3 regions of the Microbaculum marinisediminis genome follow, and region 2 is predicted to be linked to each of the others. Evidence: predicted binding sites of a transcription regulator. Region 2 holds the regulator's gene; each other region holds the start of a gene.

Region 1 (4,618 bases), on a different contig from region 2:
GCGACCTGCTGTGGCAGGTCGCCGACATCACCCACGACCGCGTGCGCCAGGAGGACGTGTTCCGCGAGCTGCAGCGGGCGATCGACAATCTCGACCACGCGCCCGCCGGCTTCTTCTCCGCCGATGCGACCGGTCGCATCCGCTACGTCAACGCCACGCTGGCCGGCTGGCTCGGCTACGATATCGCCGAGACCGAAACGGCATCGCTCACGCTCGACCGGATCATGTCGGGCGACTCCGCCGCCCTCGTCCACAACATGGAGCCGGCGCCGGGCGAGGTGCGGGTCGAGACCATCGACCTGGATCTGGTGCGCCGGGACGGCCGCACCCTGCCGGTGCGCCTGCTGCACCGCGTCGCCTTCGACCAGGCCGGCAACCCCGGCACCTCGCGCACCATCGTGCTCAACCGCAGCGCCGGCGCGGGCGATGTCGCCGAGACCCTGCGCGCCGCCGAGGTGCGGTTTGCCCGCTTCTTCAACAACACGCCGCTGGCGATCGCGACCGTCGACCGCAACGGCCGCATCGAGCGCACCAACGCCGCCTTCGCCCGCCTGTTCGCCGGCAAGGACCGCAGCGTGCGCAACATCGCCGACTGCGTCGGCGACCGCGACCGCGAGGCCCTGCTCGACACGCTCGATGCGGCGTTCTCGGGCCAGGCCGAACTGAAGCCCGTCGACGCGCCCGTGGCCGGCGACGCCGTGCGCATCGCCCGGTTCTACGCCAGCCCGGTCGAGGACGGCGACGGCGAGGCGGCGATCGTCTACGCCCTCGACATCACCGAGCAGAAGGCGCTGGAAGCCCAGTTCGCCCAGGGCCAGAAGATGCAGGCGGTGGGCCAGCTCGCCGGCGGCATCGCCCACGATTTCAACAACGTGCTGACGGCGATCATCGGCTTTTCCGACCTGCTGCTGGCCAATCACCGGCCGACCGATCCCTCGTTCAACGACATCATGAACATCAAGCACAACGCCAACCGGGCCGCCGGCCTGGTGCGGCAGCTGCTTGCCTTCTCGCGCCGCCAGACCCTGCGGCCGCAGGTCCTCAAGCTCGCCGACGTGATGTCCGCCGACATGCAGGTCCTGCTCGCCCGCCTGCTCGGCGCCAAGGTCGAGCTCAACCTCGACCAGGCCCGCGACCTGTGGCTGATCAGGGCCGACGTCAACCAGCTCGAGCAGGTGATCATCAACCTCGCCGTGAACGCCCGCGACGCCATGCCCGGAGGCGGCAAGCTGACGATCCGGACCCGCAACGACGGCCGCGACGAGCCGATGACCAGCGGCGACGCCACCATGCCGGCCGGCGAGTACGTCCTGCTCGAGGTCGAAGACACCGGCACCGGCATGCCGCCGGAGGTCATGGCCAAGATCTTCGATCCGTTCTTCACCACCAAGGAGGTCGGCAAGGGCACCGGCCTCGGCCTGTCGACCGTCTATGGCATCATCAAGCAGACCGGCGGCTTCATCTTCGCCGACTCCACGCCGGGCAAGGGCACGTGTTTCCGCATCTACCTGCCCCGTCACGTGCCCACGGAAGAGGAAGCGGCACCGAAGCGCGAAGTCGCCGCAGAGGCGCCCAGGGACCTGACCGGACGCGGCACGATCCTGCTCGTCGAGGACGAGGAGGCGGTCCGCGCCTTCGCCGCCCGGGCGCTCGCCTCGCGCGGCTACACCGTGCTCGAGGCCGATACCGGCGTGGCCGCGCTCGAGGTGATGGACAGCCACGAGGGCACAGTCGATCTGGTCGTCTCCGACGTGGTGATGCCGGAGATGGACGGGCCGACGCTGCTGAAGGAAGTGCGCAAGCGCAATCCCAAGCTGAAGGTGATCTTCGTCTCCGGCTATGCCGAGGACGCCTTCGCCAAGAACCTGGAGGGCGGCGAGCAGTTCCACTTCCTGCCCAAGCCGTTCAACCTGAAGGAACTCGCGGCCACCGTTAAGGAGGTGATGTCGGCGTGACCGCCCCCCGAACGAGACGCAAGGCCCCTGCGCTCGACGGAATCCTCGAGACCGCGCTCTATGTCGAGGATCTCGATATCGCCAGGGCCTTCTACGCCGACACGATGGCGTTTGCGGAAATCCTCTCCGACGCGCGGATGGCCGCCTTCGCCGTCGGCGACGACCGGGTGCTGCTGCTCTTCAAGCGCGGCGCGAGCGCGGTCGAGGCGCACTTGCCGGGCGGCATCATTCCGCCGCACGACGGCTCCGGCCCGATCCACATCGCCTTCGCCGTCTCCGCCCGCAGCCTGGCCGCCTGGGAAAGACATCTCGCCGCCGCCGGCATCGAGATCGAGAGCACCGTCGACTGGCCCGACAAGCGCGGCCGCAGCATCTATTTCCGCGATCCCGACGGGCACCTGCTGGAGCTGGCGCCGCGCCGGCTGTGGAAGCATATGTGAAACTCCCCGGGCCGTGTACCGACTGTGGCCGTATCTACTTCGATCTCAGCGTAAGACCGATCCCAATAACGGTGATATCGTCGATGCCCGGAAACCGGGCCGATAACTTTCCCCAGTGCGTTTGTAGCGCGGTGACAAGTACCGCGAAATTCACCCTGTTGGCCGAACCGGACAAATCCCTACTTTTTTGCCTTGCTACTCCTTTTGCCTCGATAGACAACGACGAAATAGCCTTGGTTCGTGCTGTTAAACTCAATAACCGCACAGTCTCGAATTGTGATCGATCATGTTTATCAGAAACACTCCAAGACTTAGGCACGCGACAACCTGCCGAACCACGGCCACACCGCCGAACCAACCCCGGCAAGATGTTCCTATTGTGTTCATGGAACAAACCGGGTACATTCTTCACAACCGGATCGCATTCGCTCTGGTGAATCACGAGCCCCTTGTGGAATAAGGAGTGGGACCGATGGCTGTATCTCCGCTGCGCGTCGTTGAAGGAGACGGAATGGACAAGAACAAGGCACTCGAAGCCGCGCTCGGACAGATCGAACGCCACTTCGGCAAGGGCTCGATCATGCGGCTGGGCCAGGACGGCAAGGTCGTCGAGATCGCCGCGATCCCGACCGGGTCGCTTGGCCTCGATATCGCACTCGGCATCGGTGGCCTGCCGCGCGGCCGCGTCGTCGAGATCTACGGGCCGGAATCCTCCGGCAAGACGACGCTGGCGCTGCACACGGTCGCCGAAGCCCAGAAGCGCGGCGGCATCTGCGCCTTTGTCGACGCCGAGCACGCCCTCGACCCGACCTATGCCAAGAAGCTCGGCGTCAGTGTCGACGACCTGCTGATCTCCCAGCCCGACACCGGCGAGCAGGCGCTCGAGATCGCCGACACGCTGGTGCGCTCCGGCGCGATCGACGTTCTCGTCATCGACTCCGTCGCGGCGCTGACCCCGCGCGCCGAGCTGGAAGGCGAGATGGGCGACTCCCTGCCCGGCATGCAGGCCCGCCTGATGAGCCAGGCGCTCAGGAAGCTGACCAGCTCCATCTCCCGCTCCAACACCATGGTCATCTTCATCAACCAGATCCGCATGAAGATCGGCGTGATGTTCGGCAGCCCCGAGACCACCACCGGCGGCAACGCGCTCAAGTTCTATGCCTCCGTCCGCCTCGACATCCGCCGCATCGGCGCCATCAAGGACCGCGACGAGGTCGTCGGAAACCAGACCCGCGTGAAGGTGGTGAAGAACAAGCTCGCCCCGCCCTTCCGCGAGATCGAGTTCGACATCATGTATGGCGAGGGTATCTCCAAGACCGGCGAGCTGCTCGACCTCGGCGTCAAGGCCGGCGTCGTCGAGAAATCCGGCGCCTGGTTCTCCTACGACAGCCAGCGCCTCGGCCAGGGCCGCGAGAACTCCAAGCAGTTCCTGCGCGACAACCCCGAGATCGCCAACGAGATCGAGACGGCGATCCGCCAGAATGCGGGTCTTTCGATCTCCCTGGCCAGCAAGTCCGGTGATGACGGGGCCGCTGACGATGGCGACGCCGCGCTGAAGGCCTGACCGGCCCGTCACCATCGCAATTCCGTGCCGGGACGGCGCGTCGCCTTGTGCGATGCGCCGTTTCGCTTATGTGATCCTGTGGACAGCCTGCGGACCCGTCGCTAAAACCACGCGCGGCCGTCCGATTTGGCCGGACCGGCGGGATCGGCCCGCCGCCCCGACACTTTCAGTGCAGGGCCCTTTCCAGTGCAAGACAGGTGTACCGCCCGATGACCGGCGTCAACGAGATCCGCACCGCGTTCCTCGACTACTTCAACAAGAACGGCCACGAGATCGTCGCCTCGAGCCCGCTCGTGCCCCGCAACGATCCCACGTTGATGTTCACCAACGCCGGCATGGTGCAGTTCAAGAACGTCTTCACCGGCGCCGAGCACCGGCCCTACTCCCGCGCGGTGACGGCCCAGAAGTGCGTGCGCGCCGGCGGCAAGCACAACGATCTCGACAATGTCGGCTACACCGCCCGGCATCACACCTTCTTCGAGATGCTCGGCAATTTCTCGTTCGGCGACTACTTCAAGGATCTCGCCATCGAGCTGGCCTGGAACCTCGTCACCCGCGAGTTCGGCCTCGACAGGGACCGCCTGATCGTCACCGTCTACGCCGAGGACGACGAGGCGCACGGCCTGTGGAAGAAGATCGCCGGCCTGTCCGACGACAAG
Region 2 (4,618 bases):
ACCGGATATCCGGTTCCGGTGACCGGGCGGATCATCGGGGTCGACCTCAGGGAGGACGGCGCGGCACGGCTCACGGTGGCGCCGGAGCGGATCGGCCGCGATGCCGCTGCGGAGCTGCCGACCCTGCTGTCGCTGTGGATGCGCGGCAGCTGGTCGGTGCCGACGCCAGGACAGGCGGTGCGATTTGACGCGATGCTGTTGCCGCCGCCGGACGCCGCGGTGCCGGGCGGCTTCGATTACGCCCGGCGGGCCTGGTTCGCCGGCATCGGCGGCGTCGGGTTCCTGACCAGCGCGCCGAAACCGGTCCAGACCGCGCGGGATGTCGGACTGCCAGTGCGGCTCGGGACCGCGATCGAGCGGACGCGCCTTTACATCGCGGCGCGAATCCGGCAGTCGCTGCCCGGCTCCGTCGGCGCGATCGCGGCCGCGCTCGTGACGGGCGAGCGTGGCGCTATACCGGACGCCGACGAGGACGCGCTGCGCGCCTCCGGCCTGGCGCACATCCTGGCGATCTCGGGCCTGCACATGATGCTCGTCGTCGGCACGCTGTTCTGGTTCACCCGTGCCTGTCTGGCGCTATCGCCTAGTCTCGCGTTGACCCGGCCGATCAAGAAGTGGGCGGCGGCGATCGCCCTGATCGGCGGGCTCGGCTACCTGGTGCTCTCGGGCGCCTCGATCGCGACGCAGCGCGCCTTCATCATGGCGGCGATCATGCTGGTTGCCGTGCTGCTCGACCGGCCGGCGATCACCCTGCGCAACGTCGCGATCGCCGCATCGATCGTGCTCGTGCTGACGCCCGAAGCCTTGGTGACGGCGAGCTTCCAGATGTCGTTCGCCGCGACCGTCGCCCTGGTCTCGGCCTACGAGGCGTTGCGGTGGTGGTCGCTTTCGCGGAGTGAAAGCGCGATGGCGCCGCCGGTCCGCTTTCTCGTCCGGGCGGTGCTCGGGCTCGTGTTCACCGCGCTGATAGCCGGGCTGGCGACGGGGCCGTTCGCCGCCTATCACTTCAACCGCGTGGCGGTCTACGGGTTGATCGCCAATGTCGCCGCGATGCCGCTCGTCAGCGTGCTGGTCATGCCGTCCGCGCTTGCCGCGGTGCTGCTCATGCCCTTCGGCCTGGAAGGCCTCGCGCTTGTCCCGATGGGGCTGGGGATCGAGGGCGTTCTCGCCGTGGCGAGGGCGGTCGCCGGCTGGGAGGGGGCGGTGCGCATGGTCTCGCAGGTGCCCGTGGCCGCGTTGCTCCTGACGATTTCCGGCGGGCTCTGGCTGTTGCTTTGGCGCACGGGCGTGCGCCTCCTGGGGGTGCCGTTCATTGCGGCCGGCGTCGTCTTGAGTGCGGTCTCCGACCCGCCGGACCTCTTCGTCGCGCGGGACCTACGGATGGCGGCGCTGAGAATGCAGGACGGCGCGCTGGCGTTCCTGCCAAAGCCCGGATCGGACTACGAGGTGGAGGTTTGGCTGCGCAGCGCCGGACTCGTGCCCGAGGGGACCCCGCGACGACGGGCGGCCTGCGATACGTGGGCCTGCGTCGCCGACAATGGTCGTCTGCGTGTTTCCTACGTGAGCGATCCGGTGGCGTTCGCGGAGGATTGCGCCTGGGCGGACGTCGTCGTCACACCGATCTCGCCGCCTCAGTGGTGCAGGGACGACGCCATCGTGATCGGTCCGCAGGATGCCGCGCGGTCCGGCGCGATCACGCTCACGAAGACGGCCAACGGCATTGCCATCGAGACGGCGGCGGACCGGTCCGGCGATCGTCCCTGGACGCGCCGGGGACCCTAAGCCCCCGAGCTGCTGAGCCCGGCAGGCGTCGTCAGTACTGGCGGATGAGGCCGACCAGCCGGCCCTGAATGGCAACCCGATCCGGACCGAAGATCCGTGTCTCGTAGGCCGGGTTGGCCGCTTCCAGGGCGATCGACGCGCCCTTGCGGCGCAGGCGCTTCAACGTCGCTTCCTCGTCGTCGATCAGCGCCACCACGATGTCGCCGGTGTCGGCGGCATCCGTCTTGCGGATCAGGACCGTGTCGCCGTCGAGGATGCCAGCGTCGACCATCGAGTCGCCGCGCACCTCCAGGGCGAAATGTTCGCCCTTCGACAGAAGCTCGACCGGCACCTGGATCGAATGGCTGTGGTTCTGGATCGCCGAGATCGGCGTGCCCGCGGCGATGCGGCCCATGACCGGGACGGCCACCGCGTTCGAGTTGGCGGCCTCGGTCTCTACCGGCTCCGGCGGGGGTGGCGGCGGTGTCTTGCCGAGACTTCCCTCGATGACGCTCGGCGCGAATCCGCGGCCGCGCGCGGCTAGCCCCGGCGCCACCGACTCGGGCAGCCGGACGATTTCGAGCGCGCGGGCGCGATGCGGCAGGCGTCGGATGAAGCCGCGCTCCTCGAGCGCCGTGATCAGTCGATGGATGCCCGACTTCGAGCGCAAGTCCAGCGCTTCCTTCATCTCATCGAAGGACGGGGGCACGCCCGATTCCTTGAGACGTTCATGGATGAACATCAGCAATTCATGCTGTTTCCGCGTGAGCATTGCGCGCTCCCGTTGCCGCTTCCGCCCGTCTTTGGGCGCCGGATTGTGTACAAATCAAGAACAAACATACATGTTCTTGTTGTGTTCGGCAATGGCAAATATCGCATGGACGCAGTGTGGGCACGGGGGCGCGCTGCTCCGGGATCGTGCGGGTCGGCGAGGGGCCACCATCCGGCCTGGCGGGTCGCGGCACGCGGTCGTTCATCGCGATTGTAAGCCTCGACCGATCCGGCTAGGGATACCGGCGAACCGGTCGGATGACCATACCCACCAGCCGCCAGATCACGTCGGTCGAGCTTATGTCGCCGCGGGCAGTCGCAAAGAAATATCATGAAAGGGCATTGGGGATGGTCATCCCGCGTGCATTCGGATCAAAGTCCAAACGGAAACCGAATAAGAGCAAGAAGTCGCTCATTCTCGAGGACTATGTTCTCCTCCATATCGGCAAGACGGGTGGAACGTCGATCGGCCGGTTCCTGAGGAAGTTCCGGAAGGACGGGCAGGACATCAAGATCAAGAAAGTCGGCCATCGGATCACGCTGCAGCGGGTTCTCGAAGAATCGCCGTCCTGCAAGGTCGGATTCGTCATTCGCGAGCCGTCGACCCGTTTCGTGTCCGGTTTCAACAGTCGCCTTCGCAGCGGCCGGCCGGCGCATCACCACACCTGGAGCACGGACGAGGCCGTCGCCTTCTCCTACTTCCCCACCGCCAACGATCTCGCCGAGGCGCTCGTCACCGACGACGAACGGATGCGTTCGGCCGCGGAATTCGCCATGCAGGCTATCGGGCATCTGCGGCGCGGCTATGCGTTCCATCTCGGCGGCGTTGCCCCGTTGAAGGAGGCAGCCGACAGGATCTACTGCGTCGCCGAGCTGGAGCACCTGAACGACGACGTCTTCCGTCTGCTTGAGCCCGCCGGCTTGTCGCGCGAGCAGATCGCCGAGGCCTTTCAGACCGAGCATCAGGCGCCTTCGAAAGGACCGGCCCTTTCGGAAAAGGCCATCGACAACCTGAAGACGTTCTGGCGCCAGGAATACCGGATTTACGACTATTGCCGGAAGCATCTCGTCCGGCGCTGATGCGCCGCGCGAGGGCCGCCCTCAGAAATCCATCAGGAGCGCGCGGCAGGTCTCGCCCGCCGTCGCGGCCGGGGCGAAAGGCGGGCGGATGATCAGCGCATCGGCCCTGGCCAGCGTGGCCAGCATGGAGCTGTCCTGCCGGCCGAAGGGGGTGACGACGAGGGTGCCGTCGGGATCGATGCTGGACATCGCGCGCAGATAGTCCTGGCGCTGATCGTTTTCGCCGAGATCGGCCCCGAGGCGCGCGTTGGTCTCGCCGGACTGGGTTTCCCTGAGACCGCACAGCGCGTGGATCAGCGGCACGAGGAACAGCCGTGCGGTGATCATCGCCGAGACCGGATTGCCGGGCAGTCCGAGGAAGCGGCTCGCGCCGAACATGCCGAACATCAGCGGCTTGCCGGGCCGCATGGCGATCTTCCAGAAATCGAGCGACAGGCCTTCGGCGACCAGAACGTCCTGGACGATGTCATGCTCGCCGACGGATGCGCCGCCGAGGGTCACCAGAACATCGGCCCCGGACTTCCGTGCCTTAGCGACGGCACCGGCGAGGGATTCACGGTCGTCCGCGGCGATGCCGAGATCGACGGGAATGCCGCCGGCCCGCCGGACGATGGCCGCAAGCCCGAAGCCGTTGGACGCGATGATCTTTTCCGGTCCGGGATCGGAGCCGGGTAGGGCGAGCTCGTCGCCGGTCGACAGGATTGCGACTTTCGGCCGGCCATGAACGGACAGGTCGGCATGGTTCATCGCGGCGGCGAGGGCGATGGCGCGCGGGTCGGCGCGGCGGCCGGCGCTGAGCAGTACGTCGCCTTCGGCAAAGTCGAGCCCGCGCTTGCGCACGAACCGGCCGATGCCGGAGGATTCAAGAACGGTGACCTCGTCGCCGGCGCGCTCGGTATCTTCCTGGATGACGATCGCGTTGGCGCCATCGGGCAGGGGGGCTCCCGTAAAGATCCGCACGGCCTCGCCCGCCCCGACTGTTCCCTCGAAGGGATGGCCGGCAGGG
Region 3 (4,618 bases), on a different contig from region 2:
GGAGAAGGCGACCTTCATCAAGGATGGTGCGGATGTCGCCACCGGCATCCGCGCGGTTGGCACACCGGGCCATACGCCGGGCCATACCGCCTACATGATCGAGAGCGCCGGCAGACCGTTCCTGTTGTGGGGCGACGTCACCAACCACTACATCGTGTCGCTCCAGAGGCCGGACTGGCACGTCTCCTTCGATATCGACAAGGACCAGGCCGTGAAGACGCGCAAGGCGGTGCTCGACATGGCGGCGACCGACAGGATTCCGGTTACCGGCTATCACATGCCGTTTCCCGCCGTCGGCTATGTCGAAAAGGTCGGCGACGGCTACCGCTGGGTGCCGGTGAGCTATCAGCTGCGCCTGTAGGCGCGACGATATACAGACGGGGCGGCCTATCGCGGGTCGCCCCGTCGCCATCGCCGCCAGTCCCCGACATCGTCGACATCCGACAGCGTCGCGGCGAAGCCGACCGACAGGGCGCCGCAGTTTCGCAACGTGTCCTTAAGCGCGTGCTTTGTCGACCAGCGTACGGCGTCAAAAAGGCGCGGCACGCGGGGGCGGCGCCTGAGCCCTGCGAGCCAGTATCCACCGTCCGTCGCCGGCCCGAACACCACGTCGTGTCGCCCCAGTTTATGGAACGCGTCGGCGACATGACCCGGCTCGATGCCGGGAATGTCGCTGCCGACGATGGTCGCCGGGCCCGGCGGCAGACGGTCCATGACGGCCTGCATGCGGTCTCCGATGTCGCCCTCGCCCTGGCCGATCACCGGCACGCCGCGCGGCCACACGGGATCGCCCGCCGCGCTGTCGGGGGAAACGGCGAGCACGGTCGTCCAGCGCCGATCGCGACCGAGCCGGCGGATCAGGCGTTGCAGCGTGACGCGATAGAACCGGGTCGCCTCGACCGCGCCGACATCCCGCGCCAGGCGCGACTTCACGCGGCCGGCACGCGGCTGTTTCGCCATCACCACCAGCCAGCGGTTCACCGGGATCAGCCGTAGACGCGCGCGATGAGGCGCGGCGGCACGCGCAGGAAGAACAAGGTGAGGCAGCCGGCGTTGCGGGCCATGCGGCGCAGATAGCCCTCGCGACGGTAGCGCGCGGCGCTGGTGACGGCGCGGGCGCGCAGATAGACGAGGCCGCGCCTGCCGATGCGGCGCACCAGATCGACATCCTCCATAAGCGGAATCGGCTTGAAGCCGCCGAGCCGGTCGTAATGACGGCGCGAGATCAGCAGGCCCTGGTCGCCATAGGGCAACGCGAACAGGGCGCAGCGGACCCGCACGATCACCTCCAGCAGACGCGCCGAAAAACCGTAGTCGTCCAGCGCGAACCCGAATACGGCGGCGCGACGGTCGGCCTCGTTCCTGGATTCGACCCGTTCGATGAAGCTTGCCGCCTCCCGGTGCCAGCCCTCGTCGAGCCTGGTGTCGGAATGCAGGAACAGAATCCAGGGCTGGCGGGCGGCCCTCGCCCCCTCGGCGAGCTGGGTGCCGCGACCGCGCGGCGCGGAGACGATGTCGCAGCCCAGCTCGTCGGCGATCGCGAGCGTATCGTCGCGCGATCCGCCGTCCACGATCACCACCTGCGAGACGACACCGGCCACCGTCGCAGGGATCAGCGTCGCCAGCGTGCCGACGAGGGTGCGCTCGGACTCCAGGGTGGGGATCACGACCGTAAGCATTACAGCGGTTTATATCGCGGGGGCGCGGCCGCGCCATCCGGTATAACGGAAAATTGGGCGAAAGCCGCACGATGTTCTTGTTATGTTCCTGATCCTGATTTATTGTCCAGGTCATGGCAGATCGATTCCCACTTGCTGAACGGATCGAGGCCGGACCGGCGGAACCCGGGCCTGGCCGTCTCGGCGACGGCATCGCCGAGACGCGGCGGCGGGGGCGCGGCGCCGGCTCGAACCTGTCCGGCCGCTACGAGACGCTGGCGCGGTCGATCTTCGACGACGGCTGGGGCTCGCTCGACGAGCTGCCGCCCTTCGCGACGACGGTGACGATCGAAAAGCCGAAGCGCATCATCACCCGCAACGACTCGCCGGACGTGAATTTCGACCGCTCGATCAATCCCTATCGCGGCTGCGAACACGGCTGCGCCTACTGCTACGCGCGGCCGACGCACGCCTATATGGGGCTGTCGCCGGGGCTCGACTTCGAATCGAAGCTGTTCGCCAAGCCGAACGCTGCCGAGCTGCTGGAAAAGGAACTCGCCAATCCGAACTACACGCCGGCCATGATCGCGCTGGGGACGAATACCGACCCCTATCAGCCGATCGAGCGGCAGCAGCGCATCACCCGGCGGGTCCTCGAGGTGCTAGACCGCTACAATCATCCGGTCGGCATCGTCACCAAGTCCGCGCTGGTGACCCGCGACATCGACATCCTGTCGCGCATGGCCGAGCGCGGCCTCGCCAAGGTGGCGCTCTCGGTGACCAGCCTCGACCGCAAGCTGTCGCGGGCTCTGGAGCCGCGCGCCTCGACGCCGTCGCGCCGGCTGGAGGCGCTGATGCGGCTTGCCGAGGCCGGCATCCCGACCGCCGTTCTGGTCGCCCCCGTCATTCCCGCCCTCAACGATTCGGAGATCGAGTCGATCCTGGGGGCCGCGGCAGCGGCCGGCGTCACGGAAGCGGGCTACATTCTGCTGCGGCTGCCGCTGGAAGTGCGCGACCTGTTCGTCGAATGGCTTGAAAACAACGCGCCGGACCGGGCCGCCCGCGTCATGTCGCTCGTTTCCCAGACGCGCGACGGCAAGCACAACCAGTCTGAGTTCGGCAAGCGGATGACCGGTTCGGGCCCGCTCGCCTGGACCATCGGGCGACGCTTCGAACTTGCCGCGGACCGCAACAAGCTCAATCGCGCCAAGTTCAAGCTGCGCACCGATCTGTTCGAGCGCCCGCTCGCGGCCGGCGACCAGATGAGCCTGTTCTAGAAAACCAGACATTGAGGAGAAGCCACTTGGACCAGCGCATCAGCGTGATCACTCTCGGCGTCGCGGACGTACAGGCGTCGGCGGAATTCTATGAACGGCTCGGCTGGACGCGGTCCTCGGAGAGCCTGGACGCGGTCGCCTTTTTCGATGTCGGCGGCATGGTGTTCGCCCTCTACGGCACCGCGGCGCTTGCCGAGGATGCCGGGCTGTCGGCGGAAGGACACGGGTTTCGCCGCGTAACCCTGGCGCAGAACCTCGCCTCCACGGACGCGGTCGATGCCCTGCTGAAAGAGGCGGAAGCGGCCGGCGCGCGGCTGATCATGCAGGCCGCCGAAACCTTCTGGGGCGGCTACTCCGGCTATTTCGCCGATCCCGACGGCCATCTCTGGGAGATCTCCCACAACCCGTTCTGGTCGCTCGACCAGGACGGACGGGTGCAGCTTCCCGGCTGAGACCCGCCTTTACCGGTTTCCTTGCAGGTCGTGGCCGCCCTTTCACTCAAGCGACCTGTGCCCGCCGGCCGGCGAAGCCCCCTCGCCGGCCGGCCCCTTCCCCTCTGGCTGCCCCCCTGGCGCCATTGCTTTTTTCGCGCGAGTCGCGGAACGATCGCGGCCATGGGAACAGCAGCGGATTTCAGCCGTGAGCAACGGGCGCTCGAAACGGGCGCGGGTTTTGTCGCGGGCATCGACGAGGCCGGCCGCGGGCCGCTGGCGGGCCCCGTCGTCGCCGCTGCCGTGATCCTCGATCCGGAGCGCATCCCGGACGGCCTTGCCGATTCAAAGGCGTTGAGCGCGGCGCGGCGCGAGGCCCTGTTCGACGAAATCCTGAAGACGGCGACCGTCTGCGCCGCCGGAACCTCGGCGTCGGTCATCGACAAGATCAACATCCGCCAGGCGACACTTCTGGCCATGCGCCGGGCAATCGCCGGGCTTGCCAGGCCAGCCGACTACATCCTCGTCGACGGGCGCGACCTGCCCGGTTCCCCCTGCCCCGGCGAGGCGGTGGTCGACGGCGACGCGCTTTGCCTGTCCATCGCGGCGGCCTCGATCGTGGCGAAAGTCACCCGCGACCGCATGATGGACCGGCTCGCCAGCGCCCATCCCGATTACGGATTCGAGAGAAACCGGGGCTACGGAACGGCCCAGCATCTCGACGCGCTCAAGCGGGTCGGCCCCTGCCCGATCCACCGGATGACCTTCCGGCCGCTGTCGCAATCAGATTTATTTACCAGTTAAGTCAACCTTTACCCTGTTGGGACATCCTCCCTTCATCAGTTGCGTAAGGGTTGAGTGAGTAATGCCTTCATGCGTACGGAGCCGGGCGTCCCAGACGCCCGGCCCGGCTTCCGCCGGATATATCGACGAGATCCTGATCGGTGATTGCATCGCAACGCTGGAAGCGTTGCCGGCCAAGTCGGTCGATGCGATCTTCGCGGATCCACCCTACAACCTGCAGCTCGAGGGCGCGCTGCATCGGCCGGACAATTCCAAGGTCGACGCGGTCGACGACGACTGGGACAAGTTCGACAGTTTCCAGGCCTACGACGCCTTTACCCGTGCCTGGCTGCTCGCCTGCCGGCGGGTGCTGAAGAAGGACGGGACGATCTGGGTGATCGGCTCGTACCACAATATCTTCCGCGTCGGCACGATCCTCCAGGATCTGGGCTACTGGATGCTGAACGAC

Evidence for each region. Region 2 encodes LexA, which represses DNA repair genes until DNA is damaged. Its sites were predicted from a motif close to TGTTCNNNNTGTGTTCNG; they were not measured.
Region 1: the regulator LexA is predicted to act here: its motif matches at 2,765-2,782, upstream of recA (recombinase RecA).
Region 3: the regulator LexA is predicted to act here: its motif matches at 1,752-1,769, upstream of MUB46_RS00435 (PA0069 family radical SAM protein).

What each region holds. Positions count from the first base shown of each region.
Region 1 covers NZ_JALIDZ010000005.1:141,526-146,143, reverse strand. Annotated here, with positions in the region: gene cckA (cell cycle histidine kinase CckA) at 1-1,955, shown strand, start outside; gene MUB46_RS12195 (VOC family protein) at 1,952-2,395, shown strand; gene recA (recombinase RecA) at 2,868-3,959, shown strand; gene alaS (alanine--tRNA ligase) at 4,169-4,618, shown strand, end outside.
Region 2 covers NZ_JALIDZ010000012.1:19,707-24,324, reverse strand. Annotated here, with positions in the region: gene MUB46_RS21070 (ComEC/Rec2 family competence protein) at 1-1,782, shown strand, start outside; gene lexA (transcriptional repressor LexA) at 1,814-2,533, opposite strand; gene MUB46_RS21060 (sulfotransferase family 2 domain-containing protein) at 2,791-3,612, shown strand; gene MUB46_RS21055 (molybdopterin molybdotransferase MoeA) at 3,634-4,618, opposite strand, start outside.
Region 3 covers NZ_JALIDZ010000001.1:83,349-87,966, forward strand. Annotated here, with positions in the region: gene MUB46_RS00420 (MBL fold metallo-hydrolase) at 1-361, shown strand, start outside; gene MUB46_RS00425 (TIGR04282 family arsenosugar biosynthesis glycosyltransferase) at 388-981, opposite strand; gene MUB46_RS00430 (TIGR04283 family arsenosugar biosynthesis glycosyltransferase) at 987-1,679, opposite strand; gene MUB46_RS00435 (PA0069 family radical SAM protein) at 1,793-2,935, shown strand; gene MUB46_RS00440 (VOC family protein) at 2,962-3,387, shown strand; gene MUB46_RS00445 (ribonuclease HII) at 3,550-4,170, shown strand; gene MUB46_RS00450 (site-specific DNA-methyltransferase) at 4,232-4,618, shown strand, end outside.